DNA from 3 places in the Dyella ginsengisoli genome. Region 2 is predicted to be linked to each of the others. Evidence: predicted binding sites of a transcription regulator. Region 2 holds the regulator's gene; each other region holds the start of a gene.

Region 1 (10,626 bases), on a different contig from region 2:
TGCACCTTGCCGGTGACCGTCATCGGGAACGCGTCGACGAAGCGCACGTAGTGCGGCACCTTGTAGTACGCCAGATGATGGCGGCAGTAGTCCTGGATCTGCGCCTCGCTCGCTTGCATGCCCTCGCGCAGGCGCACCCACGCGCACACCTGCTCGCCGAACTTCGCGTCGGGCACGCCGAACACCTGCACATCCTGGACGGCTGGATGGCCATACAGGAACTCCTCGATCTCGCGCGGATAGATGTTCTCGCCGCCGCGGATGACCATGTCCTTGAGCCTGCCGACGATGCGGCAGTAGCCGTCGTCGTCGAGCGTGGCGAGATCGCCGGTGTGCATCCAGCCCTCGGCGTCGATCGCCTCGCGGGTGTGCGCTTCATCGTTCCAGTAGCCGCGCATCACCGAGTAGCCGCGCGTGCACAGCTCGCCCGGCGCGCCGCGCGGCACGGTGACGCCGTGCTCGTCGACCAGCTTCACCTCCAGGTGCGGCTGCACGCGACCCACGCTGTCCACGCGGCGCTCCAGCGGATCGTCCGGCACGGTCTGGAAGCTCACCGGGCTGGTCTCGGTCATGCCGTAGGCGATCGTCACCTCGGCCATGTGCATCTGGCCGACCACCTTGCGCATCACCTCCACCGGGCACGGCGAGCCGGCCATGATGCCGGTGCGCAGGGTCGACAGATTGAACTCGGCGAAGCGCGGATGCTCTAGCTCGGCGATGAACATGGTGGGCACGCCGTGCAGGCCGGTGCAGCGTTCCTCCGCCACGGTTTCCAGCGTGGCCAGCGCGTCGAAGCCCTCGCCGGGAATCACCATGCAGGCGCCGTGGGTGACGCAGGCGAGGTTGCCCAGCACCATGCCGAAGCAGTGGTAGAACGGCACCGGAATGCACAGCCGGTCATGCTCGGTGAGCCGCATCGCCTCGCCGATGAACCAGCCGTTGTTGACGATGTTGCGGTGGGTCAGCGTGGCGCCCTTGGGCGCTCCGGTGGTACCGGAGGTGAACTGGATGTTCACCGCGTCGTCGGCGCGCAGCGTCGGCTGCAGCGCGCAGGCGGTCGAGCGCGGCCGCGTCGGCGGACAGATCCGCCCAGCGCCGGGTGCCCGGCTGCGGCTCGTCGTCCAGCACGATCACCTCGCGCAGCGCCGGCAGCTGCGTGGCGTGCAGCTCACCCGGCGCGCACGCGGCCAGCTCTGGCGCCAGCGCGGCAAGGATGTCCAAGTAGTGCGAGGTCTTGAAGCGCCGCGGCAGCACCAGCGCGCGGCAGCCCACGTGGTTGAGCGCAAAGGCGAGCTCGTGCGAGCGGTAGGCCGGGTTGATGTTCACCAGGATCAGCCCCGCCATCGGCGCGGCGAACTGCAGCACCACCCACTCGGCGCGGTTCGGCGCCCAGATGCCGACGCGCTCGCCCGGCGCCAGGCCCAGCGCCAGCAGCGCGGCGGCAACGCGCTGCACCTCGGCGCGCAGCGTGCGGTAGCTCATCCGCACGTGCTGGCTGCGCACTACCAGGGCGTCGCGCTCCGGCCAGCGCGCCGCGATGCGCGCCAGCAGGCCGCCGACGGTGTCGTCGAGCAGCGGCAGGTCGGTGCGGCCGGCGACGTGGCTGGGGAGTGCATGCATGCGCGACATCCTCGGGAACGGGTGCAACCCGTCACGTGTACCACTGCGCGCTGGCGACGTCAGCTGCTAACGTCCGCGCTTTGCCGGCACTGGATCACCCATGACTGCCCTGCTCGCCCTGGCCCTGCTGTTGAACCCCGCCACCACGGGCGGCGACGACTTCCACGACCGCGTCACCCAGGGCCGGCTGGCCGAAGCCGCGGCGACCGGCCCGGCCTACCAGAAGGCGCTGTGGGCGAAGATCGGCAACCCGATGACCGACGCGCTGAAGGCCTGCATCGCCCGCAACGCGCCGGCGGACAAGTCGCCGTTCACCCTGGTCGCCGACGTCGGCGCGGACGGCCGCCCCGCGCACATCGACGTGCAGCCCGCCACGCCGCTGGCGACCTGCCTGGCCTCCAGCTTCGTGACGTGGACGCTGCCCGCGCCGCCAAGACAGCCGGCGCCGTATCCGATCGAGATCGACGTCAGCATCACGCGCTGACGCCGGCCGCGTTCACTCGCCCGGCGGCTGGCGCGCCTCCAGCCGGCGGTACAGCGTGCTGCGGCTGATCCCCAGCTTGCGCGCCGCGGCGGCCATGTTGCCGCGGCATGCGGCCAGCACCTGGTCGATCGCCTGCGCTTCGAGATCGTGCAGGTTGCCGGCCACCGGTTCGGCCGCGGCCGCCGCCGGCAGTGCGCCCGTCAATGGAGCGACCGCGCCGCGCCAGCCGTCGGGCAGGTCGTGCTCGGTGAGCGTGGCGCCGACCGTGCCCAGCGCCATCAGGCTGCGCAGCACGCCGACCAGCTCGCGCACGTTGCCCGGCCAGCGACAGGCCGCCAGTTGCTGCACCAGCCCGGGCGCCAGCCACATCGGCACCTGCTCGGCGCCCAGCGCCGCCCACAGGCGGCGCACGGTGTCGGCCACGTCCGGATGCGCGCGCAGCGGCGGCAAGTGCAGCACCGACTGCGCCACGCGGAAATACAGGTCGGCGCGGAATTCGCCGCGCTCCACCCCCTGCTGCAGCTGGCGATGGGTGGCGGCGATCACGCGCACATCGATGGCGTGCGCGCGACCGCCGCCCAGCGGCGTCACCTCGCGCTCCTGCAGCACGCGCAGCAGCCGGCTCTGCAGGGCCAGCGGCATGTCGCCCAGCTCGTCCAGGAACAGCACGCCGCCGTGCGCCTCGCGCAGCAGACCCGGCGAGCCCTCGCGCCGTGCGCCGGTGAACGCGCCCGGCTGGTGGCCGAACAGTTCCGATTCGATCAGCGCCTCCGGCAACGAGGCGCAGTTCACCGCCACGAACGGCGCCTGGGCGCGGGCGCTGCGCCGGTGCAGTTCGCGCGCCACCACTTCCTTGCCCGTGCCGGTTTCGCCCTGCAGCAGCACGGTGATGTCGGCGTCGAGCAGGCGCACCTGGCGATCGATCGCCGCATCCAGCACCGGATCGAACACCGCCGCCGGCGCGCGCAGCGGGCGGATCGCCTGCTTCGCCGGCGCCGGCTCGCGCGGCGCGCGCACGGTGCTGGGCACGTGGATGCGCGAGCGCTGCGCATCGCGCCGCGCGTGCACCATGTCGCCGGTCTGGCAGCGCATGCTGCCCACGCTGCCGGGCACCGGCAGGGCGGAGGCGAACAGCTCGTCGTAGCGGCGCTTGCCCAGCTCGCTCCAGTCCAGCCCGAGCAGGCGCAGCGCATGACGGTTGGCGGCGGCGAGGCGATGCCCCTCGAACACCAGCATGCCCTCGCGCGCGGTGCCGATCAGCGCCGGGTCGGGCTGGATGCGCACGATGTCGGCGCCGTCGAAAGCGGTTTCGAACAGGCGATGCTCGATCTGCTCCACCGCCAGCTGCACCATGCCCAGCGCATGCAGATGGTGCACCGAGGCGTGACCGGAGAGGTCGAGCACGCCGACCACCCGGCCCTGCGGATCGAAGATCGGCGAGGCCGAGCAGCTGAGCACGCGATGCGGCGCGTGGTAGTGCTCGGCGCCGCGCACTTCCACCGAGCGACGCTCGACCAGCGCGGTGCCGATCGCGTTGGTGCCGGTGGCCTGCTCGCTCCACGGCACGCCGGGGCGCAGCGACACGCGCGCGGCCTTGTCGAGAAAATCCGGATCGCCCAGCGCATCGAGGATGAAGCCGTCCGGCGCGGTCAGCACCACGATGCTGCCGGCCTGGTTGGCGCTGGCGTAGAGCGCCTCCAGCTCCGGCCGGCACAGCCGGCGCAACGCCTCGTGGCGCTCCTGCATCTCGCCCAATGCGCCGCGTTCCACCGGTGCCACGCTGGGCCGCGCGCTGGCCACCAGCCCCTGCTCCAGGCAGCGTCGCCACGAGGCGAGGATGGTGTCGGACACCAGGCCGCGAGGCGCGGCGCCATCACCGAAAAAGCTGCGGCGGGCGGCGTCGATCGAATCGGATATCGCGTTGTGTCGCATGGAACACTCCGGGGTGTCGCAGATTGCGACACCTGTTGCGTTGCGTGTTCCGATACAAAGCACACGCTTTTGCGAAGCGCAACGCGACCTTCGCGAGCGACGCTGCTGCGATGCAGCGGCAGGATTTTTTTCCCCAGCGCACCGGCGCTGCGCGCGGTTGGCACGGTGCAGCAAAGAGCGATGTCGACAGCTTGCTGGCATGGCTCCTGCTCCATCCCCCTCACCTTCCACCAGACGCGGAGCCACGCCATGACCAAACTCGAACAGCAGCATCTCGCCGTGCAGGTTCCCTTCAAGCAGCGCTACGACAACTTCATCGGCGGCCGGTGGGTGGCGCCCAAGGCCGGCCGCTACTTCGAGAACATCACCCCAATCACCGGCAAGCCGTTCTGCGAGATCGCCCGCTCCGACAAGGACGACATCGAGGCCGCGCTCGACGCCGCGCACGCCGCGAAGGACGCCTGGGGCAAGACCTCCGCCGCCGAGCGCGCGCGCATCCTCAACCTGATCGCCGACCGCATGGAGCAGAACATCGAGCTGCTCGCCCACGCCGAGACCTGGGACAACGGCAAGCCGATCCGCGAGACGATGGCCGCCGACCTGCCGCTGGCGATCGATCATTTCCGCTACTTCGCCGGCTGCATCCGCGCGCAGGAAGGCAGCCTCAGCCAGCTCGACGACGACACCGTGGCGTACCACTTCCACGAGCCGCTGGGCGTGGTCGGGCAGATCATCCCGTGGAACTTCCCGCTGCTGATGGCCACCTGGAAGCTCGCGCCTGCGCTGGGCGCCGGCAACTGCGTGGTGATCAAGCCGGCCGAGCAGACCCCGGCCAGCATCCTGGTGTGGGCCGAGATCATCGGCGACCTGCTGCCGCCGGGCGTGCTCAACATCGTCAACGGCTTCGGCCTAGAGGCGGGCAAGCCGCTGGCGTCGAGCAACCGCATCGCCAAGATCGCCTTCACCGGCGAGACCACCACCGGTCGCCTGATCAGCCAGTACGCCAGCCAGAACCTGATCCCGGTGACGCTGGAGCTGGGCGGCAAGTCGCCGAACATCTTCTTCGAGGACGTCTGCGCGGCCGACGACGACTTCTTCGACAAGGCGCTCGAAGGCTTCACCATGTTCGCGCTCAACCAGGGCGAGGTGTGCACCTGCCCCAGCCGCGCGCTGATCCAGGAGTCGATCTACGAGCGCTTCATGGAGCGGGCGATCAAGCGGGTGGAGGCAATCAAGCTGGGCAACCCGCTCGACCCGTCCACCATGATCGGCGCGCAGGCCTCCAGCGAGCAGCTGGAGAAGATTCTTTCCTACCTCGACATCGGCAAGCAGGAAGGTGCGCAGCTGCTCACCGGCGGCGCGCGCGCGATGCACGGTGGCGACCTGAAGGACGGCTATTACGTGCAGCCGACCGTGTTCAAGGGCCACAACAAGATGCGCATCTTCCAGGAGGAGATCTTCGGCCCGGTGCTGTCGGTGACCACCTTCAAGGACGAGGCCGAGGCGCTGGAAATCGCCAACGACACGCTGTACGGCCTGGGCGCCGGCGTGTGGAGCCGCGACGCCAACCGCTGCTACCGCTTCGGCCGCGGCATCCAGGCCGGGCGCGTGTGGACCAACTGCTATCACGCCTACCCGGCGCACGCGGCCTTCGGTGGCTACAAGCAGTCGGGCATCGGCCGCGAGAACCACAAGATGATGCTCAACCACTACCAGCAGACCAAGAACATGCTGGTGAGCTACTCGCCGAAGAAGCTCGGCTTCTTCTGACGGCGCAGCACGGGCGCGGATGCGGGCCATGCCGCCATCCGCGTACCGCCGCCATACCGGCACGACGGACGCAGAGGGGCGTCCGTCATCCCCAGCCAAGCGGGACACCGGGGCCCTGCCCCGCCGGCGACTCGCCCCGGGCGAGCGCGCTGGAGCCGTGCGGCCTGCAGATACCGGTGACGCGGAAACGGCAGCACGGCCACCCGGCCACGACAGCGGCGCTCGAACGAAGCCACCGCGCACATCACATCCACGGGGAGAGGGGCATGAACCAACGCACACGCGACACCGGCGCCCGACAGCGCCGCGCACATCAACGCGGGGCACTGCCGGCAGGGCTGCTGCTGATCGGACTGGCAGCGAGTCCGCTGACCGTCGGCGCCACCGAGTTCAAGGGCGACAACTGGACGGTGGACGTCAGCGGCTACGTCAACGCGTACTACACCACCGTCAGCTGCTCGGGCGACAACGTGGGCGGCACCGCGCTGGCCGGCCGCGCGCTGGGTTGCGGCGGCCAGCCGAACCGCACCACGGTGGGCAACGGCCTGCTGCCGAACGCGCTGGTGACCAAGTTCACCACCCGGCAGGAAGGCATCGACGTCAGCGCGCAGATCGGCATCATGGCGCACACCGCCACCGGCGACGCGCTGTCGGCCAACAGCGGCGTGGACGTGCGCCAGGCGTACTTCACGCTGGGCACGCCGGACTTCGGCACAGTCAAACTCGGCCGCGACTACGGCGTGTTCGGCGCCAATGCGATCCTCAGCGACATGACCCTGGTGGGCGCCGGCGCCCCGGTGCAGGCCACCCAGCGCGGGCGCGTCACGCTCGGCCACATCGGCGCCGGCTACACCTATCTGGGCAGCTACGGGCAGATCGTCTACACCTCGCCGAGCGCCAGCGGCTTCACTTTCACCGGCGGCGTGTTCAGCCCGGTCGACAACACCGGCGCGTACGACTCGCGCTCGGCGCCGCAGGTGCAGCTGCAGCTCGGCTACGCCGCGGGCGCATTCAAGGCCTGGGTCGGCGGCAAGACGCAGCGCTTCTACGCGAAGGACGGCACCGGCGCGATGCCGGCCCAGTTCACCATGAGTGCGGCCGAGGTCGGCGCGTCGTACACCCTCGGTGGCTTCAGCCTGCTCGGCAACGTGCAGACCGGTCGCGGCATCGGCATCCTCACCGACGGCGACCAGGGCGACCTGAAGGGCATCAACTACCTGGTGCAGGGCACCTACGCGCTCACCGACAAGCTCAAGCTCGGGCTCAGCGACGGCCTCAGCCGCAACCGCGACGACCGCACCAGCGCCGCCGACTTCAAGTCCAACAGCAACGTCACCGCCGGCGCGTACTACGCGCTGACCAGGAGCGTGACGCTGAGCTTCGAACTCGGCCAGACCCGCTCGAAGGACTTTGCCGGCCACACCGCCCGCCTCAACGGCGGCTCCGTCGGCGGCATCGTCTTCTTCTGATCAGGCCCCGCCTGATCGACCCGAACCGCTCGACTCGACCAACACGAGGATCATCCACATGAAGCGATCTGCATCCCTGCGCCAGACCACCCTGTTCGTCGCCATGCTCGCGCTCAGCGGAGGCGTCGTCGCCGCCGACTACGCGCCGGTGACCGACGCGCGCCTGGGCGCCGCGGCCACCGACAACGGCTGGCTGATGTACCGCCGCGACTACACCAGCTCCGGCTATGCGCCGTTCGAGGGCATCAACACCGCCAACGTGACCGGCCTGAAGCAGGTCTGGGACTACAAGACCGGCTTCGACCAGGGCCACGAGGCGCCGCCGATCGTCAACGGCGACACCATGTTCATCACCACGCCGAAGAACGAGCTGATCGCCTTCCAGGCCAGCACCGGCAAGCAGCTCTGGAAGTACCAGCACGACCTGTCCAAGGTCGGCCTGAAGACGGTCTGCTGCGACGTGGTCAACCGCGGCGTGGCGCTGTACGGCAACGACGTCTACATGGCCACGCTGGACAACTACGTGGTGGCGCTGGACGGCCCCACCGGCAAGGTGGTGTGGAAGCAGCAGCTGGCGCCATCGGACAAGGGCACCGCGATGACGCTGGCACCGCTGGTGGTCAAGGGCAAGGTGATCGTGGGCCTGTCCGGCGGCGAGTACGGCGCGCGCGGCTTCATCACCGCGCTCGACGCCAAGACCGGCAAGACGCTGTGGAAGCAATACACGATTCCCGCGCCGAACGAGCCGGGCGGCAAGACCTGGCCCAAGGGCGCGTACAAGACCGGTGGCGGCGGCGCCTGGCTCACCGGCACCTACGACACCGACACCGACACGCTGTTCTGGGGCGTCGGCAACCCCGGCCCGTGGCTGGCCACTCTGCGCCCGGGCGACAACCTGTACACCGATTCGGTGATCGCGATGAACCCGGCCACCGGCAAGATCAAGTGGCACTACCAGTACACGCCCAACGACACCTGGGACTACGACGGCACCAACGAGACCGTGCTCACCGACATCACCTACGAGGGCACCGCCCACAAGGCGCTGGTGTCGGCCAGCCGCAACGGCTGGTTTTACGCGATCGATCGCGTCGACGGCAAGCTGATCTACGCCAAGAAGTTCGCCACCGCCACCTCGGTGAGCGGCTTCAAGGACGGCAAGCCGGTCACCGACCCGGCGTTGCGCCCCACCGTCGACAAGGAAGTGTTCACCTGCCCCAGCTTCCTCGGCGGCAAGAACTGGTGGCCGATCTCGGTCGATCCGCAAACCCACATGGCCTACGTGCCGACCATGCACACCTGCATGACCATCAAGGGCGCCACCGTGGCGTACAAGGCAGGCCTGCCGTTCCTGGGCGAGACCTTCAAGGTGGTCGCCGATCCGGCGCACAAGGAAGGCTGGGGCTCGGTGCAGGCGATCGACGTCAACACCGGTGAGCAGGCCTGGACGCATCCGTCCAAGCTGCCGTGGAACAGCGGCATGCTCAGCACGGCCGGCGGCCTGCTGTTCTCCGGCAGCGCCGACGGCCACCTGTACGCCTTCGACGCCAAGACCGGCAAGGTGCTGTGGACCAGTCCGCAGATGACCTCCGGCTCGATCGGCGTGCCCAGCACCTGGGTGGTCGACGGCAAGCAGTACGTGGGCATCTACGCCGGCTGGGGCGGCGCCACGCCGATCTGGGGCGGCGACATGGCCAAGGACGAGGCGGTTGCCAACATCCCGGTGGGCGGACACCTGTACGTGTTCTCGCTGTAAACGGAGCCCTGCATGAAGAACCATCCCGAGCAACCCAGCCACCGTCGGTGGCTGGCAGCGATCGCCGCCGTGCTGCTGATGCACGGCGGCCTCGCCGTCGCGGCGGACCTGTCGGTCTGCATCGACTCCAGCAGTCCCACCGCCAGCATGGACACCGCGCTGGCGCACGCCGTGGCGCGGCAGGAAGGCGCCACGCTGCGCGTGCACGCGTTCGACGGCAGCGGCGACGACGACGGCTTCGCGCTGAAGCAATTCAACACGCTGGCGGCCAGGAGCTGCTCGCTGGTGCTGGGCTTTCCGATCGACGCCGACGCGCACGGGCTGCCGCCCGGCCTGCTGGCCAGCGCGCCGTACGGACACACCGGCTTCGTGCTGGTGACGCCCCGCCGCAGCAAGGCCAGCACGCTGGCGCAGCTGCCGGCGGGCAGCGACGTGGCGGTGACCTACCAGACCACGCCCAACCTGTACTTCGTCGACCACGCCAACGTCAGCGCCGACGTGCACCTGAGCGACGCCGAGTCGCTCAAGGCGCTGGAGACCCACGCGGTGGGTGCGGCGATGCTGTGGCGGCCCACGGTGGTGCGCTTCCTGGCCGAGCGCAAGGAGGCAGGGCGCTTCAGCGTGCACGAGCTCAACGAACCGCACGCACGCTTCAACCTGGTGGCGCTGTACGACGCCGACCACGCGGCGCAGGCCGCGTCGTTCCAGCAGGCGGTGGCGGCGCTGGAAGCCTCCGGCGAGCTGGCGCGCGTGCTGTCGCCCTACGCGCAGACCGGTGCCGCCGCGCCGACCCGGCACGGCAACTCGGCCATGCTCGGGCGCAGCGCGGGCGGGCGCAGCGGCCGCACCTGCGGTGCCGAGCGCAAGAGCGCGGGCAAAGGCGCAAGCAAGGGCAAGGCGCCGCCCGCGCTGTTCACCACCGTGCAGGCCGACAACGGCAAGGCGAAGTTCAAGGAGCACTGCGCGATGTGCCACGGGCCGAACCTGGAGGGCCGCGCCGGCCCGGCGCTGAAGGGGGCGAACTTCGCTTCCGACTCGTCGGACTTCCACGTCCGCGACATCTTCAACATCCTCACGCACAACATGCCGGCCACGGAGCCGGGCAGCCTGGCGCATGCGGACTACGTGGAGATCATGGCGTTCCTGCTGCAGCAGAACGGCTACCCGTCCGGCAGCAAGGCGCTCACCTACGAGGAGGCGGAAAAATCCAAGGTTCCGCTGATCTACCGCGGCCAATAGACTGGCCGCGCCGCGCGCATCCGGGCCACCGCATGCACGCGGCGGTGGCGTCATTGCGTCAACTCCACAGGAGATCGATTTGAAGCACGCGCCGAAGGTCTCGCCTCACCTCCTGCCGACCTCGATCCATCGCACGGCCGCGCGACGGCTGCTCACGACCGCCATCGCCGGCATCTGCGCGGTGATGCTGGCTCCGGCGATGGCGCAGCAGGCGCCCGCCGCAGACGACACCCGGCTGCTGCCCGCCGTGCAAGTCAACGCCAGCCGGCTGGACATTCCGCCGTTCGACGTGCCCGCGTCGCTCAGCGTGGTGCAGGTGGCGACCGCCGCATCCGGCCAGCCCGGCGTCAATTTCT
Region 2 (10,626 bases):
GGCCCAGCACCAGGATCGACGCGCGCATGGTCTTCACAAGATCGTACGGGGCGAAGTAGCGGTCGGCCGGCCGCGGATCGACGTGGATCTTCATGCGGTCGTCCAGCACCAGCTGCACGCCCATCTGGCCGAGCAGTTCCATGGTGGTGGTGACGTCGTGCAGGTGCGGCACGTTGGAGATGGTGACCGGCTCGTCCGCCAGCAGGCAGGAGGCGAGGATCGGCAGCACGGCATTCTTGGCGCCGGAGATGCCGACCTCGCCGTTGAGCGGCTGCCCGCCGCTGATGAGGATCTTGGCCATGGAGGTCCTTCGGAAGAGTCGGAACGGCGGCAGCGTGCGGCGCGATCAGGCGCGCGCAGCGGCTTCCGCAGGAGTGAGGGTTTTCAGCGCCAGCGCGTGGATGGCGCCACCCATCAGGTCGCCGAGTGTGGCGTAGACCAGTCGATGGCGGGCCAGCGGCAGCTTGCCGGCGAACTGCTCGGCCACTACTACCGCCTCGAAATGCACGCCGTCGGCGCCGCTCACGTCCGCCCGGGCACCGGGCAAGCCGCTCTCGATCAAAGCCTGGATGCGCTCTGCGTCCATCGGAAATCCACTGTCTGGAGGGCGTCGCCGGTACGGAGTCGCCCGGCGGGCGGCGTCCAACGCGCTGTCATATGAAGGTAAACTGCAAGTCGGCCATGGTAATGGAAAGTCGCTGGCTCAGAAATGACGGGACGTCATTCAGCCAGCGGCTGCAAAGCTATTCCGTGGACTTCCTCCCGCCTCCGCATCCTGGCGCCGCCGCCGAAGGACCCATGAACGCACGCATCGCCCCTTCTGCCGAGATCTCCGTCGATCCCGACGCCATCGCCCGCAGCGCGCGCACGGTCATCGCTACCGAGGCCGCCGCGATCCGGGCCTTGGAGCCGCGGGTCAACGGCGATTTCGTGCAGGCCTGCCGGCTGATCCTGGGTTGCCAGGGGCGGCTGGTGGTCAGCGGCATGGGCAAATCCGGCCACATCGGCCGCAAGATCGCCGCCACCCTCGCCTCCACCGGCACGCCCGCGTTCTTCGTGCATCCGGGCGAGGCCAGCCATGGCGACCTGGGCATGATCATGCCGCAGGACGTGGTGCTGGCGCTGTCCAACTCCGGCGAAACCGACGAGCTGCTGTTCATCCTGCCCGTCATCAAGCGCCAGGGCATTCCGCTGATCGCCATCACCGGCAACCCCCGTTCCTCGCTGGCCGGCCAGGCCGACGTGCACCTGGACGCCAGCGTCTCCAGCGAGGCCTGCCCGCTGGGCCTGGCGCCCACCGCCAGCACCACGGCGGCGCTGGTGATCGGCGATGCACTGGCGATCGCTCTGCTGGAAGCGCGCGGATTCACCGCCGACGACTTCGCCCGCTCGCATCCGGCAGGCAGCCTCGGCCGCCGCCTGCTGCTGCACATCAGCGACGTGATGCACCACGGCAGCGACGTGCCGCAAGTCGGACCCGACGCCACCCTCACCCAGGCGCTGGTGGAGATGACGCGCAAGCACTTGGGCATGACCGCCGTGGTCGACGAACAGAACCGGCTGCTCGGCGTGTTCACTGACGGCGACCTGCGCCGCGCGCTGGACGACGACGGCGTGGACCTGCGCGGTGCCTCGGTCGCCAGCCTGATGAGCCGCACGCCCAAGACCATCACCGCCGACAAGCTCGCCGTGGAAGCGGCCCAGTTGATGGAGAAGCACCAGATCCACGCGCTGATCGTGGTCGATCATGAGCGACATGTGGTGGGCGCACTGAACATCCACGACCTGCTGCGCGCCCGCGTCGTCTGACGCTGGCGGGCGGCCGACGCGCCGCCCGGGCCCCTCTTCCCCATCGATGCGACTGCCGTGACTGCGTACCTCACCAACCTCCCCGCCGACCTGCTCGCCCGCGCCGCGGCAATCCGCTTGGCCGCGTTCGACGTCGACGGCACGCTGACCGACGGCCGCCTGCACTACGGCGAAGATGGCCGCGAAACCAAGGTGTTCCACGTGCATGACGGGCTGGGCCTCAAGCGCCTGCAGGCCAACGGCATCCAGGTGGCGATCATCACCGCCCGCATCAGCCACACCGTGTCGCTGCGCGCGGAGGAACTGGGTATCACCCATGTCTATCAGGGGCAAGGAGACAAGCGCGCCTGCCTGCGCGACCTGCTGGACGCCCTCAACCTGACCCCCGACCATGCCGCCTTCATCGGCGACGACCTGCCCGACCTCCCCCCGATGGGCATCGCCGGGCTGGCCATCGCCACTGCCAACGCCCATCCCTGGGTGGCCGAGCGGGCGCACTGGCAAACCCGCCTCGCCGGCGGCGCGGGTGCCGCGCGCGAAGTCAGCGACCTGCTGCTGCTCGCCCAGGGCAAGGCCGATGCCGAACGGGCCCGCTGGCAATGAGACTGATCGCGTGGCTGCGCGAGCGCCGGCTGCCCGCCGCGATCGTGGTGATCGGCCTGCTGGCCGGGTTCACCCAGTTGGTGCGCTGGTGGACGATGCCGGAACCGGGCCAGCACGATTTCGTCGGACCACCGCGCTCGGGCTACACGCTCACCAACTTCCAGCTGTCCAGCTACGACCGCGAGGGCCTGCCGGCCTTCAACGTGAAGGCGCCGCACCTGGAGCGGCGCGAGGGCGACGAGTCGTTGTACATCAACTCGCCGGTGTTCGACCTGCCGTCGAATCAGACGGGCGTGCCGGACTGGCGCGGCGAATCGCTCTACGGCTGGGTCAACCAGGGCGGCGACCTGCTCAAGCTGCTCGGCCCGGTGCACATGCACCGCGACGCCTTCGCCGACACCGCCGCCGCCCGGCTGGACACCGCGGACATGACCATCTGGCCGAAGGACAACCGGATGGAAACCGCCGCCGCGGCGCGGATGGTGCAAGGCGCCCTTACAATGAGCGGAGTTGGCATGCGCGCCAATCTCACCGACAAACACCTGGAGCTGCTCGATGACGTCCATGTCACGTTCCCGCCGCGCAAACGCTAGCGCCCGGTGGCTGCTGGCCGCCTGCGGCCTGCTTGCCCTGTCCCCGGTTGTCGCCAAGCAGGGCGACCGCGACCAGCCGATGAAGGTCGACGCGAAGTATTTCGATGGATTCTCGAAACCCAACACGATCAGCACGCTCAAGGGCAACGTGGTGATCCAGCAGGGCACGCTGAAGGCCACCGGCGCGCTGGCCAAGGTCTACTTCGACGCCGAGAGCCAGATCAGCCGCGTGGTGCTCACCGGCAGTCCGGCGCACATCGAGCAGCTGGACGACAGCGGCAACCGGATGCTGGGCGACGCGGCCACGATCGACTACGACAACATCAAGGGCATCGCGGTGCTCACCGGCAACGCCTCGGTGAAGCAGCAGGGCCGCGGCGAAGCGCACGGCGACAAGCTCACCTACGACACCGCCAGCAGCCAGATGACTGGCGAGAGCGGTGGCACCGGCACCGTGCACATGGTGTTCCAGCCGAAGAAGAAGGCCGCAGCTCCGGCGGCGCCCGACGCTCCCGCCCCGGCCTCCAGCACCCAAAAGCCCTGATCGATGCTCTCTGCCGAAGGCCTCCAGAAGCGTTTCCGCTCGCGCCAAGTCGTGCGCGACTTCGGGTTCTCCATCCGCCAGGGCGAGGTGGTGGGCCTGCTCGGCCCCAACGGCGCCGGCAAGACCACCTGCTTCTACATGGTGGTGGGCCTGATCGAGGCCGACGCCGGCTCGATCAAGCTGGACCGCCAGGACATCACCGGCCTGCCGATGCATTCACGCGCCAAGCTGGGCATCGGCTACCTGCCGCAGGAGCCGTCCGTCTTCCGACGCCTGAGCGTGGCCGACAACATCATGGCCGTGCTCGAACTGCGCGAGGGGCTGAGCGCGAAGGAGCGCGTGGCCGAGCAGGAAAACCTGCTGGAAGAGCTGAAGATCACCCACATCGCCGACCAGAAGGGCATCAGCCTGTCCGGCGGCGAGCGGCGCCGGGTGGAAATCGCCCGGGCGCTGGCCGCGCAGCCGCGCTACATGCTGCTGGATGAACCGTTCGCCGGCGTCGATCCGATCTCGGTGGGCGAGATCCAGCGCATCGTGCGCCACCTCAAGGAACGCGGCATCGGCGTGCTGATCACCGACCACAATGTGCGCGAGACGCTGGGCATCTGCGACCGCGCGTACATCCTCAACGAGGGCGAGGTGCTGTCCCGCGGCACTCCGGCGCACATCCTGGCCGACGAAAAGGTGCGCGAGGTCTACCTGGGGCGCGAGTTCCGCCTCTGAGGCCGGGACGGCCGCGGCAATCGGTCCTGCATCGGGGCCGTCGCGGCCGGGTTCAAGGCTGTTCGGCCCCGCGGGCTGGGGTTAGGATGGGGTCGCAATCCACCTTCCCCGGTCGGTATGAAACCCGGACTCCAGTTCCGCCTCCATCAGCAGCTGACCCTGACGCCGCAGTTGCAGCAGGCGATCCGCTTGCTACAACTCTCGCAGCTGGAGCTTGAGGCGGAGCTGCGCCAGATCGCCGAGGGCAACCCGCTGCTGGAGTTCGCCGAGGAAGCGGAGTCGACCGAGGAAGGCGAGGAAGCCGAAGGCAGCTACCTGCCCGAAGGCGGCGGCAACACGTCGAGCACCACGTCGAGCAGCACCAGCGACGACCATGACACCGGCGACGCGCCCGAGTGGGCCGACGGCGACGGCGCCGGCGAGCAGCCGATGGATTTCTCCCTCGGCAGCAGCGCCGGCAGCAGTAACAGCGGTTCGCGCAGCGACGAGGATTTCGAGCCCCAGAATGCCGCCGTCGAGACGCTGCAGGAACACCTGTTGTGGCAGCTCAATCTTTCCGGCTTCAGCACGCGGCAGCGCGCCATCGCCACGGTGATCATCGACGCGCTCAGCCCCGATGGCTACCTCACCGAAAGCGCCGAAGCGCTGCTCACGGCGCTACCGGCCAACCTCCAGGCCAGCGCTGAGGAAGTGGAGTCGGTGCGTCGCCAGGTGCAGGCATTCGACCCGGTGGGCGTGGCCAGTCGCGACCTGCGCGACTGCCTGCGCGTGCAATTGGAGCAGTTCGACCCGTCGGCCACCCCGCAGCGCGAGCTGGCCCTACGCATCGTCGAGGGTGAGCTGGACCTGCTGGCCCGCAACGATGTCACCAAGCTGGCCCGCAAACTGCGCGCCGACGAAAACGACGTGATCGCCGCCTCGGCCCTGATCCGCAGCCTCGATCCGCGCCCCGGCGCCGCGATGGACGCCACGCCGGTCGAATACGTGGCGCCCGACGTCTATGCCTACAAGGACGGCAGCCGCTGGAAAGTCAGCCTGAACGCCGACTGCCAACCGCGACTGGGTCTTAACCAGCACTATTGCAACCTGATCGCCAAGGCCCGCGGCGAGGACGCGAGCTGGATGCGCGGACAGCTGCAGGAGGCGCGGTGGTTGATCAAGAGCCTGGAGTCACGGGCCGAGACCCTGCTCAAGGTGGCCGAGGCCATCGTGCGGCGGCAGAGCGCGTTCCTCGACTACGGCCCCGAGGCGATGCACCCGCTGGTGCTGCGCGAGGTGGCCGAGGAGGTGGGCATGCACGAATCGACCATTTCCCGTGTGACGACGCGCAAATACATCCACACGCCACGCGGTACATTCGAGCTCAAGCACTTCTTTTCCAGCGGCGTGTCCACCGAGGATGGCGGCAGCGCCTCGTCCACGGCGATCCAGGCCATGCTGCGCAAACTTGTCGATGCGGAGGACCCGCGCAAACCGTTGTCCGATCAGGCGCTCGCCGAGGAACTGCACCGCAAGGGCATCCAGGTGGCGCGCCGCACTGTCGCTAAATACCGGGAGGCCATGCGAATTCCCAGCTCCAGCGAACGCCAGCGCGCCGGCTGAACGATCCGCGCATCCCGCGGAACCTCGGCGAGGCGACGGCGTCAGAACGGGGCAGCACCAGATGACTGTGGATGCGCACCGGGCATGCGGCCCGGCCGACGCATCGAATCACGCCGCGAAGGCGGCAGTAACAGAGGAGGCGCAACATGCAATTCCAACTCAGCGGTCAGCACGTCGATATCACCGAAGCCATGCGCGCGCATGTCACCGACAGGCTCGACCGCCTCACCCGCCTCGATGACCGATTGACCAGCCTGGCCGTGGTGCTTTCGCTGGACAAACTGCAGCAGAAGGCGGAAGGAACGCTGCATACCTCCTCCGGCGCCCTGCTCCACGCCGAGGCCTTCGAGCCGGACATGTACGTCTCCATCGACATCATGTTCGAAAAGCTGGTGACCCAACTGCGCAAGCACCGCGAGAAAGTGTGCGACAAGCACAAGGCCGAAGTGCGCCGCGACGAGCGCCTGTACGGCTGAGCCGCCACCCCGTCCGCACGATCCACCCGCGGCCCGCCCCTTCGGCGGGCCGCTCTCGTTTCCGCTCGGGCGCGACTGCGCCGCCGCAGCACAAGCTGGCACAATGGTCCCTGCCCCCTGGCGGCCGCACCGGCCGCCAGCCCGGCCAAAGGACCCGATGACGTGGACCGGCTCACTGCCCGACAACTCTTCGATGGCGTGCATGAGCGCATGGCGCTGCGCTGGGCGGCCGGCATGCGCGGCGAAGGCCGCGTGCTGGAACGCGGCGTGACGCAGACGCGCCGTCCCTCGCTGGTCGGCTACCTCAACGTCATTTATCCGAACAAGATCCAGATCATCGGCACCGAGGAGCTGAAGTACCTCGACGAGCTCGATTCGCGCCAACGCTGGGAGGCGATCAACAAGATCGCGGCGTATCAGCCGGTCGCGCTCATCGTCACCAAGGACCAGGCGGTGCCCTCCGACTTGCGCGAGGTGGCCGAGGAAACCAACACCCCGCTGTGGATCAGCGCCAAGCGCGGCCACGAGCTGCTGACCTGGATGCAGTACCACCTGGCGCGCATGCTGGCGCCGCGGATCACCCTGCATGGCGTGTTTCTGGAAGTGTTCTCGATCGGCGTGCTGATCACCGGCGAGTCCGGCTCGGGCAAGAGCGAGCTGGCACTGGAGCTGATCAGCCGCGGTCACCGGCTGGTGGCCGACGACGCCACCGAATTCACCCTGATCGCGCCCGACGTCATCGACGGCACCTGCCCCGAGCTGCTGCAGGACCTGCTGGAAGTGCGCGGCCTGGGCGTGCTCAACGTGCGCGAGATGTTCGGCCATACCGCGGTGAAGGCGTCGAAGTACCTGCGCCTGGTGATCCACCTGAAGCCGCTGCGCGACGGCGAGGACACCGACGCGCTGACTCGCCTCACCGGCGACATCGGCCATCGCGAGATATTCGAGGTGGCGGTGCCGATGATCACCATTCCGGTGGCACCGGGGCGCAACCTCGGCGTGCTGGTCGAGGCGGCCGTGCGCAACCACGCGCTCAAGAGCAAGGGTTTCGACCCGGCGCAGACTTTCATCGACCGACAGGCGCACCAGATGCGCCGCCTGCCCCCATGGTGATGTGTGGACCCTAACGACACCGCGGTGATTGCCCAGGCCGGACCCAACGCCGTGCATCTGGTGGTGCTGACCGGCATGTCCGGCGGCGGCAAGACGGTGGCCCTGCGCGCGCTGGAGGACCTGGAGTTCTACTGCGTGGACAACCTGCCGGCCAGCCTGCTTCCGCGGCTGGTGAATGCCGTGCTGGAAGACCGCGGCGGCCAGCGCATGACACGCATCGCGGTAGGCGTGGACGCGCGCAACCGCGAGCACGACATCGAGATCATGCCCAGCGTGCTCTCCGAGCTGGCCGAGGCCGGCGTGCAGGTCCACCTGATCTTCCTCGATTGCCGCGACGAGGTGCTGATCAAGCGCTACTCGGAAACGCGTCGCCGTCACCCGCTGGCCATGCGCAACGTGTCGCTGGCCGACGCGATCGCAGCCGAGCGGCGCCTGTTGCGCCCGCTGATGGGCATCGCTGAAAAGGTGATCGATTCGAGCGCGCTCAACGTGCACCAGCTGCGGCGCCTGGTCGCCACCGACTACGCGCGCGCCACCGAAGGGCTCACCGTGATGTTCCAGTCGTTCGCATTCAAGCGCGGACTGCCGCTGGATTCGGACTTCGTGTTCGACGCGCGCTGCCTGCCCAATCCGCACTGGCAGCCGCAGCTGCGGCCGCTGTCGGGCAAGGATGCGCCGGTGCGCGATTTCCTCGATGCCGATCCGCTGGTCGGCGAGTACTTCGCCGACACCGTGCGCTGGCTGGAAGCCTGGCTGCCGCGCTTCGAGGCGGATGACCGCAGCTACGTCACCATCTCGATCGGCTGCACGGGCGGGCGTCATCGCTCGGTGTACCTGGTGGAGCAGCTCGCCGCGCATTTCCGCGCGCGCCGCGGCGGCGTACTCACCTTTCATCGTGAACTGGAGTGACGACATGAGCGTCGGTGTGCTCCTGATGACCCATGAATCCGTCGGCAGGGCGCTGATTTCCGCGGCGCATCACGTGATGCCCAAGCTGCCGCTGCGCGTGGACGCGGTGGAGGTGCCGCCGCAGGCCGATCCGGAAGTGATGCGCACGCTGACCGCGCGCCACGCCCGCGAGCTCGACCACGGCGATGGCGTGCTGGTACTGGCCGATCTGTACGGCGCTACGCCGTGCAACATCGGATTGTCGCTGGCCTCGCTCGGGGTCCGTCTGCGCTGCGTTTCGGGGCTCAACCTGCCGATGCTGCTGCGCGTGCTCAACTATGCGGACAAGCCGCTGGACGAACTGGTGGAAATCGCCGCCAGCGGTGGCCGCGGAGGAATCTTCATCGACCATGCTTGAAAAAGAGATCGTGGTATCCAACCGGCTCGGCCTGCATGCGCGCGCTTCGGCCAAGCTGGTACAGCTGGTACAGGGCTTCAAATCCACCGTGTGGCTGATCAGCAAGGGGCGCGAGGTGAATGCCCAGAGCATCATGGGCGTGATGATGCTGGCAGCTGGCATCGGCACCGCACTGACCGTGCGTACCGAGGGGCCGGATGAACAGACCGCACTGGATGCGGTGGTCGACCTGTTCGAGCGCAAGTTCGACGAGGGCGGATGAGATGAAGGCTGAAAACGTGACGCGGGAAACGGCAACGCTGCGCGCATCGGCGGCGATGCACGTGTGCGGCTGTCGCGGCGTGCCGGTCGAGCCGCCTCCCCACGTTGGCTTGCTGTCGTCGCGCGTCTCACGTATCCGTCGCCCCGCGGGCGGTGGCGACGCATGAGGCAGAGCCTGCCCGGCACCGTGGCCGCCAGGGGCATGTGCCTGGGCCGTGCGCGCCTGGTGCAGCCGAGCCGCTATGCGGTGGACAACCGTCCGCTGGGCGAGGACGAGGTCGATGCCGAGCTCGAACTGCTGCATCTGGCGCTGGACACCGCCCGCCAGGAGCTGCGTGAGCTGCGCACCAAGCTGCACGGCGCACTGGCACGCGAGGTGAACGAGTTCATCGACGCGCACACCCTGCTGCTGGACGACCCGGAAATGCTGCGCGGGCTCGACGACATGATCCGCATCGGCCACTACCGCGCCGGCAGCGCCCTGAAAAAGCAGCGCGACCGCATCGCGGCGGTGTTCGAAGCGATGGACGATCCCTACCTGCGCAGCCGGCGCGAGGACGTCGACCAGGTCATCAACCGGGTGATTTCCGCGCTGCAGCGGCAGACCACCGCCGAGGAGCGCAAGCTGGCCGCGCGGGTGGGCGAGATCCTGATCGCCGACACCATCGCGCCGGGCGACATGGCGCACCTGGCCGGGCACGGCCTGCTCGGCGTGGTCGCCAGCTCGGGCAGCCCCTACTCACACAGCGCGATCCTCGCGCGCAGCCTGGACCTGCCGATGCTGGTAGGCACGCGCGACGCGCTGTCGACCATCCACGACGACGACCTGATCCTGCTCGACGCCGAGCAGGGCGAGGCAATCGTCCATCCGACCGCGCAGGATCTCTCCCGCTACCGCGCCTGGCAACGCGAGGCGGCGCTGGAAGGCCGGCGCCTGGCCAAGCTCGCCAATGCCCCCTCGCGCACCCGCGATGGCGTGGAAATCAAATTGCTGGCCAACGCCGAATCCGCCACCGACGTGGCAATGGCCCGCGCCCGCGGCGCCGACGGCGTGGGCCTGTACCGCACGGAGTTCCTGTTCCTGCGCCACAAGGGCCTGCCCAGCGAAGAGGAGCAGTTCGTTGCCTATCGGGACCTGGTGATGGGCATGGGCGGCCTGCCGGTGACGATCCGTACGCTCGACCTGGGCGCTGACAAGGCCGACGCCGCGGGCATCGCACTGCGTGGCGAGGACAACCCGGCGCTGGGCGTGCGCGGCGTGCGCCTGTCGCTGCGCCATCCGGCGGTGTTCACCACGCAGATCCGCGCCATCCTGCGCGCCGCCTGCTATGGGCCGATGCGCGTATTGGTGCCGATGATCACCCAGCCGGACGAACTGATCGCGGTGCGCACGTTGTTCAAGCTGGCCCGGCAGGAACTCAAGCAGGAAGGCATCGACCTGCCGGAGAAACTGCCGCTGGGCGCGATGATCGAGGTGCCTGCCGCGGCGATCACCGTGCGCGCCCTGCTCGAGCACGCCGACTTCCTGGCCATCGGCACCAACGATCTGGCGCAGTACGTGCTGGCCGCCGATCGCGGCAATGACGCGCTGGAGAA
Region 3 (10,626 bases), on a different contig from region 2:
CAAGTGGGATGCCAAGGCCGAACCGGACACCGAGATCGCCTTCATGCCGGCCCGCGTGGTGCTGCAGGATTTCACCGGCGTGCCGTGCGTGGTCGACCTGGCCGCGATGCGTGACGCGGTGGTGAAGCTCGGCGGCGACGCCACCCAGATCAATCCGCTGGCGCCGGCCGAGCTGGTCATCGACCACTCGGTGCAGGTCGACGCCTACGGCTCGGCGTCCGCGCTGGAGCAGAACGTCGAGATCGAGTTCGAGCGCAACCAGGAGCGCTACAGCTTCCTGCGCTGGGGCCAGAAGGCCTTCAACAACTTCAAGGTGGTGCCGCCGCGCACCGGCATCGTGCACCAGGTGAACCTGGAGCACCTGGCCCGCGTGGTGTTCACCAACGACGCCAACGGCGAAAACTGGGCCTATCCGGACACCGTGTTCGGTACCGACTCGCACACCACCATGATCAACGGCATCGGCGTGCTGGGCTGGGGCGTGGGCGGCATCGAGGCCGAGGCCGCGATGCTGGGCCAGCCGTCCTCCATGCTGATTCCGCAGGTGGTCGGCTTCAAGCTCACCGGCAAGCTCAACGAAGGCGTCACCGCCACCGACCTGGTGCTCACTGTCACCCAGATGCTGCGCAAGCTCGGCGTGGTGGGCAAGTTCGTCGAGTTCTTCGGCTCGGGCCTCAAGCATCTGCCGCTGGCCGATCGCGCCACCATCGCCAACATGGCGCCCGAGTACGGCGCCACCTGCGGCATCTTCCCGATCGACCAGGAGGCGCTGAACTACCTGCAGCTGTCCGGTCGCAGCGCCGAGCAGATCGCGCTGGTCGAGGCGTACGCCAAGGCCCAGGGCATGTGGCACGACGAGAGCTCGGTCGAGCCGGTGTTCACCACCACGCTGGAGCTGGACCTGGCCACCGTGAAGCCGTCGCTGGCCGGTCCCAAGCGCCCGCAGGACCGCGTGCTGCTGGAAGGCGTGCAGCAGAGCTTCCATGACGTGGTCGGCGGCCTCACCACCAACCGCAAGACCAAGAACGGCGACTCGGCCCGTTTCGCCAACGAAGGCGGCGCCACCGCCATCGGCAACGAGGCCAACAGCGTCAGCGAGGGCACCGTGCGCGTCGCGAAGGACGGTGAAACCTTCGAACTGAAGGACGGCTCGGTGGTGATCGCCGCGATCACCTCCTGCACCAACACCTCCAACCCGGCGGTGATGCTGGGCGCCGGCCTGGTCGCCAAGAAAGCCGCCGCCAGGGGCCTGAAGGCCAAGCCGTGGGTGAAGACCTCGATCGGCCCGGGCTCGCTGGTGGTCACCGACTACCTGGAGAAGACCGGCCTGATGAAGGAGCTGGAAAAGGTCGGCTTCTACATCGTCGGCTACGGCTGCACCACCTGCATCGGCAACTCCGGCCCGCTGCCGGCCGAGATCAGCAAGGGCATCGCCGAGGGTGACCTGGCCGTGGCCTCGGTGCTGTCGGGCAACCGCAACTTCGAAGGCCGCGTGCATCCGGAAGTGAAGATGAACTACTTGGCCTCGCCGCCGCTGGTGGTCGCCTACGCGCTGGCCGGCACGCTGGACATCGACCTCACCAAGGACGCCATCGGCACCGGCAGCGACGGCCAGCCGGTGTACCTGAAGGACATCTGGCCGACCAACCAGGAGATCTCCGACGCCATCGCCGGCTCGATCAACGCGGAGATGTTCAACAAGAACTACGCCGACGTGTTCAAGGGCGACAGCCGCTGGAACCAGATCGCCTCGCCGGACGGTGCGCTGTTCCGCTGGGACGACTCCACCTATATCAAGAACCCGCCCTACTTCGACGGCATGAGCAAGGAGCCGGGCACGGTCGAGGACATCCACGGCGCCCGCGCGCTGGGCGTGTTCGGCGACTCGATCACCACCGACCACATCTCGCCGGCCGGCTCGATCAAGAAGGACAGCCCGGCGGGCCGCTTCCTGATCTCCAAGGGCGTCGATCCGAAGGACTTCAACTCCTACGGTTCGCGCCGCGGCAACGACGACGTGATGGTGCGCGGCACCTTCGCCAACATCCGCATCAAGAACCTGATGCTGGACGGCGTCGAAGGCGGCTACACCCTGCACGTGCCGTCGGGCGAGCAGCTGGCGATCTACGACGCCGCGGTGAAGTACAAGGCCGAGGGCACGCCGCTGGTGGTGATGGCCGGCAAGGAATACGGCACCGGCTCGTCGCGCGACTGGGCCGCCAAGGGCACGCTGCTCTTGGGCGTGAAGGCGGTGATCGCCGAGAGCTTCGAGCGCATCCACCGCTCCAACCTGGTGGGCATGGGCGTGCTGCCGTGCACCTTCAAGGCAGGCCAGAACGCGCAGTCGCTGGGCCTCACCGGCAAGGAAAGCTTCGACATCACCGGCCTCCATGGCGGCGAGTCGAAGGAAGCCACCGTGGTCGCCACCGCGGCGGACGGCAGCAAGAAGACCTTCACCGTCAACGTGATGCTGCTGACGCCGAAGGAGCGCGAGTTCTTCCGCCACGGCGGCATCCTGCAATACGTGCTGCGCCAGCTGGCGGGCAAGAAGGCGGCCTGAGTCTCACCGACCCAAGCCCGATGAAAGACGCCCGATGAAAAACGCCGCCCACGGGGCGGCGTTTTTCTTTGTGCGAAACGACACGACTGCGCGCTAAAGCGGCCGCTTCCACGTCGCCGAATAACACACCCACTCGCCGCCCTCGCGCCGCCACGCGCTCTCCACGTCGTATACGCCCATGTCCTCGGGCAGCAGGCGGCCGCCGCTGGTCAGCGTCACCGTGAAGCTGGCCACGTAACGATCGCCGCGCTGCGCCACCGTCACTGGTCCCATCAGCACGTGGATGCTCTCGTGGCGCAGGCGCGCCAGGCGCAGCAAGTTGGCCAGCTGGGCGCGATCCACCTCGCCAGCGTTACCGGTGAAATCGTCGGTCAGATGATCGGCAAAAGCGCCTGCGTCGGTCTGCTCCGCGGCACGCTCGGCGGCGGCCACGGCCTGCTTCACGGCCACCTCGTCGGGGGTGCGATGGCACCCGGTCGCGAGCATGCAAACGATCGCGATGACGGTCATCCACAGGGCGTTCCGGAGTCGCATCGACAAGGCCTCGATCTCGTTGCGGCGCGGCTTGCCGCTATACGCGAGCGTATGCTCCAATGCCTCGTCGTGTCGATGGCCGATCACCGCAGCGATCATCCTCTTCCACAGGAGCACAAGGATCACCATGAGCAACGAGCGTCCGTGGCTGGACCACTATCCGGATGGCGTCCCCGCACAGATCGACATGGACGCCTATGCGTCGGTCGTCGCGGTGCTGGAAGAGGCCTTCGGGCGGTTCAAGGATCGTCCGGCTTTCGCCAGCTTCGGCAAGAAGCTCAGCTACGGCGAGATCGACGCCATGAGTGCGCATTTCGCCGGCTACCTCACCGGTGAACTGAAACTCGCCAAGGGCGATCGCATCGCGATCATGATGCCCAACGTGCTGCAGTACCCCATTGCCCTGTTCGGCGCGCTGCGCGCGGGGCTGGTGGTGGTGAACACCAACCCGCTCTACACCGCGCGCGAGCTGAAGCACCAGCTGGAGGATTCCGGCGCCAAGGCGATCGTGGTGCTGGACAACTTCGCCGCCACGGTGCAGCAGGTGGTAGCCGATACCCACGTGCAGCACATCGTCACCACCGGCGTGGGCGACCTGCTTGGCGGCCTCAAGGGCATGCTGGTCAACACGATCACCAAGCACGTCAAGAAGATGGTGCCGGAGTTTCACCTGCCGCAGGCGGTGCGCTTCGCCGACGCGCTCGATCGCGGCGCGCACCACCCGCTGCCGAAGGTGGTGTTGACCCACCAGGATCTCGCCTTCCTGCAATACACCGGTGGCACCACCGGCGTGGCCAAGGGAGCCATGCTCAGCCACGGCAACATGATCGCCAACATGCTGCAGGCCGGCGTGTGGATCGGCCGCAACACCAAGCTGGGCGAAGAGGTGATCATCACGGCGCTGCCGCTGTATCACATCTTCTCGCTGACGGCGAACTGCCTGGTGTTCACCCGGCTCGGCGGCCTGAGCTGGCTGATCACCAACCCACGCGACATGCCCGGCTTCGTCAAGGAGCTGGCCAAATCCAACTTCACCGCGATCACCGGCGTCAACACGCTGTTCAACGGCCTGCTCAACACGCCGGGCTTCGCCGAGCTGGATTTCTCCCGCCTGCACCTGAGCCTGGGCGGCGGCATGGCCGTGCAGCGCGCGGTGGCCGATCGCTGGAAGAAGATCACCGGCTGCACGCTGGCCGAAGCCTACGGCCTCACCGAAACGGCGCCGGCGGTGTGCATCAATCCGCTGGACCTGAAGGAGTACAACGGTTCGATCGGCCTGCCGATCCCCTCCACCGACGTGGCGATCTGGTCGGAAGACAACCAGCCGCTGCCGCTCGGCGAAGTGGGCGAGCTGATGGTGCACGGCCCGCAGGTGATGCAGGGCTACTGGCAGCGTCCGGACGAGACGGCCAAGGTGCTCACCGCCGACGGCTGGCTGCACACCGGCGACATCGCTCGCATGGATGCCAGCGGCTACGTCTATATCGTCGACCGCAAGAAGGACATGATCCTGGTGTCCGGTTTCAACGTGTACCCGAACGAGGTCGAGGACATCGTGATGCAGCACCCGGGCGTCTCCGAGGTGGCCGCGGTCGGCGTGCCCGACGAGCATTCCGGCGAAGTGGTGAAGATCTTCGTGGTGCGCAAGGACCCCAACCTGGGCGAGGAGGAACTCCGGGAGTTCTGCCGCGAGAACCTCACCGGTTACAAGCGGCCGAAACTCATCGAGTTCCGCACCGACCTGCCCAAGACCAACGTGGGCAAGATCCTGCGCCGCGAACTGCGCGACGAGAAGAAAGTCCCCGCCGCCGCCCACTGAAGCCGCGGCTGCCGGATGCAAAAACGCCCGCGCAAGCGGGCGTTTTTCGTTGGGTCACGGCGGCGCGCGATCAGTTGCGCCACTGCTCCAGGATGTCGGCGTAGCCGCCCAGCAGGTTCCACAGCGGCACCTGCTTGTCCTCGGGGATGCGCGAGTAGGCATAGCCAATGTGGTGATCGGAGATGCGCGCCACCGTCGCTTCCAGGTGAATGTGCAGGTCGTTGCCGAAGATCATGTCCAGCACCCACGGCTCGCCCAGCTCGCCCTTCCAGCCCAGCGGTCGGCGCACCAGCAGGCCGGTGGCGGAAATGTCCACCAGTTCGGTGGGGTGGGACTGATCGCCGTGGCTCATCAGCACCGTGGTCTCGATGCGCATGCGGGCCGGACGCAGATGCTCCAGTCCGGACGCTGCCACATTCTTCTCGATCGCCATCATGTTCCCTCGCTTGAACCCGCGCCGCGGAGCCTGTCGATGCACGCCGGCAGCATCCCCTCGAAGCGACGCCGGCAGATTACCCCACTGCTGCATATCCGGGCTTCGCATGGCGCGATGTATTGGCGCACGAAGCCCGCCGCAGTGACAAGCATCACGAAGCAACAGCCATGCCACGCAGTGAGTGCCGTGCAGGCAGTGCAGAATGGCCGACTCGCGCACAAGTCCGGCTCACGCGCGTCGCGCGCTGTCGGCACGCGGTGCCGCACAGGGACAGTTTGCGACACGATCGGCCGCGCGCCCGTTCCGCCCGTGCCTGTGCTGCCCGTGCGCGGTCGCGCTGGACTTGCCCCCGCCCAGCCGCTACCCTGTGGGTCATTCATGGGGTTAAGAACGGACGCCATCCTGCCGGCGAGGCAGTGGGGAGTGTCCCGAGAGCCACATTCGATGCTCTCCGCCGACCGACTGATACGACCGTAGCGTCCCCGACGCCCCACGGCATGCGCGCCTCGACCGTGGCTCACCTCCCGGACCGGACGCCCAGCGGTTGGAAGCGATCGCGATGATGATGCCGCCGACCGGCCCATCCCGCGCCACCGCGACCAAGGCACCGGCCAGGCAGGGCATCTGCAGCAGGAGCGTTTCCTCGTGGCGCGGCTTTATCGGCGCGCAGACAAGCCCCGCATCCCTCGGCGCGAGCCGCAAGGACGGGTCCGGTTCCGATCGTGTGCAATCCCCGCCGGCCTTCGGTGGTGGCCCAACGACATGCATTGATGAGCACTGAGCCAACCGAGCCTCAGACAACCAGCAACAGCACCGCACCGGACGTGTTCGCGTCGATGCCGCAGCAGCAGGAAATGCCGCTGGCCATCGTGCGCGGCGAGCCGATGCTGCAGATGCCGCAGGACCTGTACATCCCGCCGGATGCGCTGGAAGTCATCCTGGAAGCCTTCGAAGGTCCGCTGGACCTTCTGCTGTACCTGATCCGCCGGCAGAACCTGGACATCCTCGATATCCCGGTCGCCGAGATCACCCGCCAATACATGACCTACATCGAGCTGATGCGCGATGTGATGCGACTGGAACTGGCGGCCGAATACCTGCTGATGGCCGCGATCCTGGCCGAGATCAAGTCGCGGCTGCTGCTGCCGCGGCCGCCCAGCGAGGAAGGGCTGGAAGACGACCCCCGCGCCGAGCTGGTCCGCCGGCTGCAGGAATACGAGCGGTTCAAGAAGGCCGCCGAGGACATCGAGGCCCTGCCCCGCGTCGAGCGCGACACGGTGCCGGTGCAGGTCGATGCCGGCGAGCGCACGGTGATCCGCCTGCCGCCGCCGCTGGACCTGAAGGAAATGCTGCTGGCGCTCAAGGACGTGATGCACCGCGCCGAACTGTTTGGCCACCACGCGATCAAGCGCGAGGCCCTCAGCGTCCGCCAGCGCATGGGCGAACTGCTGGGCCGGCTCGAAGGCAGCGCCTTCCAGCGCTTCGAGACGCTGTTCGATCCGGCCGAAGGCCGGCTCGGCGTGGTGGTGACCTTCCTGGCCATGCTGGAGCTGGCCAAGGAAATGCTGATCGAGATCGTGCAGGAAGCGCCGCTGGCGCCGATCTACCTCAAGGCCAAGGCCGCGCTCACCGGCGACGACGCTGCCGAAGCCGCCGATGACGAGCCCAACGATGCATCTGCCGGAGAAGCCTCCGCCTATGAATGAACACGAAGACGTCACTGCCATCGACACGGACACCGCCATCGCTGCCGCCGTGCGCGCCGAGCCACTCACGCCCGTGCAGCTCAAGCCGATCGTGGAGGCCGCCCTGCTCGCCTCCAGCCATCCGCTGACCGTGGCGCAGCTGGTGGAGCTGTTCGGCGAAGAGCACGAGGTGACACGCGAGCTCATTGCACGCGCGCTCGAAGCGCTGGCCGAAGACTGCGCCGACCGCGGCATCGAGCTGAAGGAAGTCGCCTCCGGCTTCCGCTACCAAGTGAAGCAGGACGTGCACCCCTGGCTGTCGCGCATGTGGACCGAGCGACCCAGCCGCTACTCGCGCGCCCTGCTGGAAACGCTGGCGCTGATTGCCTACCGCCAGCCGATCACCCGACCGGAGATCGAGCAGATCCGCGGCGTGGTGGTGTCCTCCAACATCATCAAGACGATGGAAGAGCGCGACTGGATCCGCGTCGTCGGCCACCGCGACGTGCCGGGCCGGCCCGCGCTGTTCGGCACCACCCGCGCGTTCCTCGACTACTTCAACCTCAAATCGCTGGACGAGCTGCCGCCGCTGTCGGAAATCCGCGACATGGAAGACCCGCAGCTGCGCTTCGAACCCGAGCCGCTGCCGGCCCGCGTCATCAAGAACCTGTCGATCGACCCGGAAGCCGACGCGGAAGCCGAAGCCGCCGCGCAGGCCGAACTGCACGACGGCGACCACGATCACCCCGCCGCGTCCACCGACCCGGACGAACCCAACACCGACACCGTCGCCGCACTCGATGAATCCACCGAGCCCGCCGACCACGTCCCCACCGACACGGCCGACGACGCTGCGCCAGAGGCGCACACCGATGGCCCTGCCACTGCCGACGAGGCAGCGAACCCCGCGCACGCCGATCACGGCGACGCCGACAAGCATTCCTAAGGAGTCACGCGCATGACTGCGCCGCAGAAATCCGTACTAACCCTCAAACGCGCCACCCGTGACGAGAACGAGCCGCAGCTCGAAGAGCGCCTGCACAAGGTGCTGGCCAACGCCGGCCTCGGCTCGCGCCGCATGCTGGAACAGCGCATCCAGGCCGGTGAGGTCGAGCTCAACGGCGCGCCCGCCGGCATCGGTGCCAGCGTGCACGCCGGCGATCGCGTGGTGCTCGACGGCAAGCAGTTCGTCGTCGCCACCGACAACCGCGACGAGACCGAGGTGCTGATCTACCACAAGCCCGAAGGCGTCATGAGCACGCGCGACGACCCGGAAGGCCGCCCCACCGTGTTCGAGCAGCTGCCGCGCCTGAAGGGTGCGCGCTGGGTCGCCGTGGGTCGCCTGGACATCAACACCACCGGCCTGCTGCTGCTCACCACCGACGGCGAGCTGGCCAACGCGCTCATGCACCCGCGCAGCGCGCTGGAGCGCGAGTACCTGTGCCGCGTGCACGGCGAAGTGCCCGACGAGATCATCGAAAAGCTCAAGGCCGGCGTCGAGCTGGAAGACGGCCCCGCCCGCTTCGACGAGATCGCCATCATCAGCCGTGGCGGTAGCCACAGCTGGTTCCGCGTGGTGATCCGCGAAGGCCGCAACCGCGAAGTGCGCCGCCTGTGGGATTCCCAGGGCTTCCTGGTCAGCCGCCTCAAGCGCATCCGCTACGGCACCGTGCAGCTGCCGCGCGCCCTGCGCCGCGGCGACTGCGAAGCGCTCGGCGAAGATGCGGTGAAGGAGCTGCGCAAGGTCACCGGCCTGGGCGCACCCCAGCCCGTGCTCACGCTGAGCCCGGTGCTGCACCAGCGCCGCGCCAACCGCAATGTCACCGAATACCGCCCCGAGCGCGGCAGCGCCACCGCCTGGAGCAGCGGCGCCGCCGACGAAGCGCGCGAGCTGCGCGCATTCGACCGCATCCGCGACGAACCCACCCGCGGCAAGCGTCCCCGTCCGCCCGGCCGCGAAGTGAACGGCAACGTCGCCCGCCCCGAGCGCAGCGGCGCGCCGCGCAAGGGCGGCGCCGGCGGCCGCGGCAAGCGCGGCGTGGCCCCGGGGCAGGAACTGCCCTCGGTGCGCACCTGGTTCGCCGGTGAAACCCGCGACGGCTACGCTGGCGGCCCCTCGGCCCCGCGCGGCAAGCCCGCCGGCGGTCCCGGTGGTCCCGGCGGCAAGCGTCGCCCCGGCGGCGGTGGCGGCAAGCCCGGCGCCCCGCGTCCGGCCGGCCACGGCAACGCCAACCCTTACTCCGGCTTCGGCGGCGGCAATCGTGCCGGCGGCGGTGAATCCCGCGGCCCCGGCGGCGGTGGCCCGGCACGTAGCGGCAACCGCTCCGGTAAACCGCAAGGCGCCCGCCCCGGCGGCCGCGGCGGCAACCGTCCCGGCGGCGGCCCCGCGGGTGGCGGTGGTGGCAACCGCGGCGGCGGCAACCGCAGCGGCAACCGCTGAGCTGCAGGCTCTGCAAAAAGAAGGCGCCCCACGGGGCGCCTTCTGCGTTCTCGACCGTCGGTCTACCGATTCCCTGCTCACCCGCCAGTGTGGGCCGCATGTTGACCGCTCGTCCATTTCCTGACTAAAGTCAGACAATGGACGCCAATCACATTGAACAGGTGCGCGCTTTCAATCGCGCCGTCACGCGCCGCATCGGCGTGCTGAGCGATGACTATCTCGGCCGCGGCCGCCCGCTGGGCGAGTCGCGACTGCTGTTCGAGATCGGCCGCGACGGCGCGGATCTGCGCGATCTGCGCGGGCGACTTGGCCTGGATTCGGGCTACCTCAGCCGTCTGCTGCGCTCGCTCGAGACGCGCGGCCTGGTCACCTCCAGGCCCGCACCCGGCGACGCACGCGTCCGTCGCGCCACCCTCACCCGCAAAGGCCTGGCGGAGTGGGCGGCACTCGACCGGCAATCGCAGGCCATGGCGACCTCGATGATCACACCGCTCGGCTCATCCCAGCGAACCCGCATGCTCGCCGCGATGGCCGAGGTCGAGCGACTCATGCGCGCATCCGAAGTCGCCATCGCGCCCGCCGATCCCGCCAGTGGCGACGCACGCGCGTGCTTCGATGCCTACTTCGCCGAACTGAAGATACGCTTCGACAGCGGCTTCGATCCGGCCTTGACCGTATCGGCCACTCCCGATGAACTGACCCCGCCGGCCGGGGTGCTGCTGCTCGCCCGCCTCGATGGTCGCGCCATCGGCTGCGGTGCGTTGAAGGCCGGGCCGCGCAGCGTCGGCGAGATCAAGCGGATGTGGGTCGATCCATCGGCCCGCGGCCTGGGCATCGCCCAGCGCCTGCTTGACGCAATCGAGCAACAGGCCGTAGTACTTGGCCTGCGCACGCTGCGACTGGACACGAACCGCTCATTGGTCGAAGCGCGCGCACTCTACCTGCGCAACGGCTACCGCGAGATTTCCGCCTACAACCAGAACCCCTACGCGCACCACTGGTTCGAGAAGAAACGCCGCAAGGCGGACGCTACGTTCCGGGGCGCCACGGAAGACGCCGGGTCCGCATGAGCTGCTTTGAGAATCCGCCCTTCACCATGTCAATCTGACTCTCTATAAGGTAAAGGGCACTCTGACTCTGATTTTGATTTGT

What was found. Region 2 encodes sigma-54, which starts transcription at its own class of promoters, with help from an activator protein. Its sites were predicted from a motif close to TGGCACGNGCNTTGC; they were not measured.
Region 1: a site for sigma-54 is predicted at 4,232-4,246, ahead of adh (aldehyde dehydrogenase). Genes of this name have one in related genera too.
Region 3: a site for sigma-54 is predicted at 5,508-5,522, ahead of ISP17_RS19075 (PilZ domain-containing protein). Genes of this name have one in related genera too.

The regions. Positions count from the first base shown of each region.
Region 1 is NZ_JADIKM010000006.1:223,112-233,737, forward strand. Features, by position in the region: partial or broken gene ISP17_RS18365 (AMP-binding protein) at 1-1,620, opposite strand, end outside; gene ISP17_RS18370 (peptidase C13) at 1,721-2,104, shown strand; gene ISP17_RS18375 (sigma-54-dependent Fis family transcriptional regulator) at 2,117-4,036, opposite strand; gene adh (aldehyde dehydrogenase) at 4,286-5,806, shown strand; gene ISP17_RS18385 (porin) at 6,073-7,275, shown strand; gene ISP17_RS18390 (methanol/ethanol family PQQ-dependent dehydrogenase) at 7,334-9,031, shown strand; gene ISP17_RS18395 (c-type cytochrome) at 9,044-10,270, shown strand; gene ISP17_RS18400 (TonB-dependent receptor family protein) at 10,455-10,626, shown strand, end outside.
Region 2 is NZ_JADIKM010000002.1:253,749-264,374, forward strand. Features, by position in the region: gene murA (UDP-N-acetylglucosamine 1-carboxyvinyltransferase) at 1-301, opposite strand, end outside; gene ISP17_RS08160 (BolA family protein) at 347-586, opposite strand; gene ISP17_RS08165 (KpsF/GutQ family sugar-phosphate isomerase) at 799-1,809, shown strand; gene ISP17_RS08170 (KdsC family phosphatase) at 1,867-2,412, shown strand; gene lptC (LPS export ABC transporter periplasmic protein LptC) at 2,409-3,005, shown strand; gene lptA (lipopolysaccharide transport periplasmic protein LptA) at 2,977-3,549, shown strand; gene lptB (LPS export ABC transporter ATP-binding protein) at 3,553-4,272, shown strand; gene ISP17_RS08190 (RNA polymerase factor sigma-54) at 4,390-5,874, shown strand; gene hpf (ribosome hibernation-promoting factor, HPF/YfiA family) at 6,021-6,350, shown strand; gene hprK (HPr(Ser) kinase/phosphatase) at 6,513-7,463, shown strand; gene rapZ (RNase adapter RapZ) at 7,467-8,372, shown strand; gene ISP17_RS08210 (PTS sugar transporter subunit IIA) at 8,377-8,769, shown strand; gene ISP17_RS08215 (HPr family phosphocarrier protein) at 8,762-9,031, shown strand; gene ptsP (phosphoenolpyruvate--protein phosphotransferase) at 9,194-10,626, shown strand, end outside.
Region 3 is NZ_JADIKM010000007.1:467-11,092, reverse strand. Features, by position in the region: gene acnA (aconitate hydratase AcnA) at 1-2,560, shown strand, start outside; gene ISP17_RS19085 (hypothetical protein) at 2,654-3,229, opposite strand; gene ISP17_RS19080 (AMP-binding protein) at 3,222-4,913, shown strand; gene ISP17_RS19075 (PilZ domain-containing protein) at 4,984-5,346, opposite strand; gene ISP17_RS19070 (segregation and condensation protein A) at 6,120-7,055, shown strand; gene scpB (SMC-Scp complex subunit ScpB) at 7,048-7,980, shown strand; gene ISP17_RS19060 (pseudouridine synthase) at 7,993-9,474, shown strand; gene ISP17_RS19055 (bifunctional helix-turn-helix transcriptional regulator/GNAT family N-acetyltransferase) at 9,612-10,544, shown strand.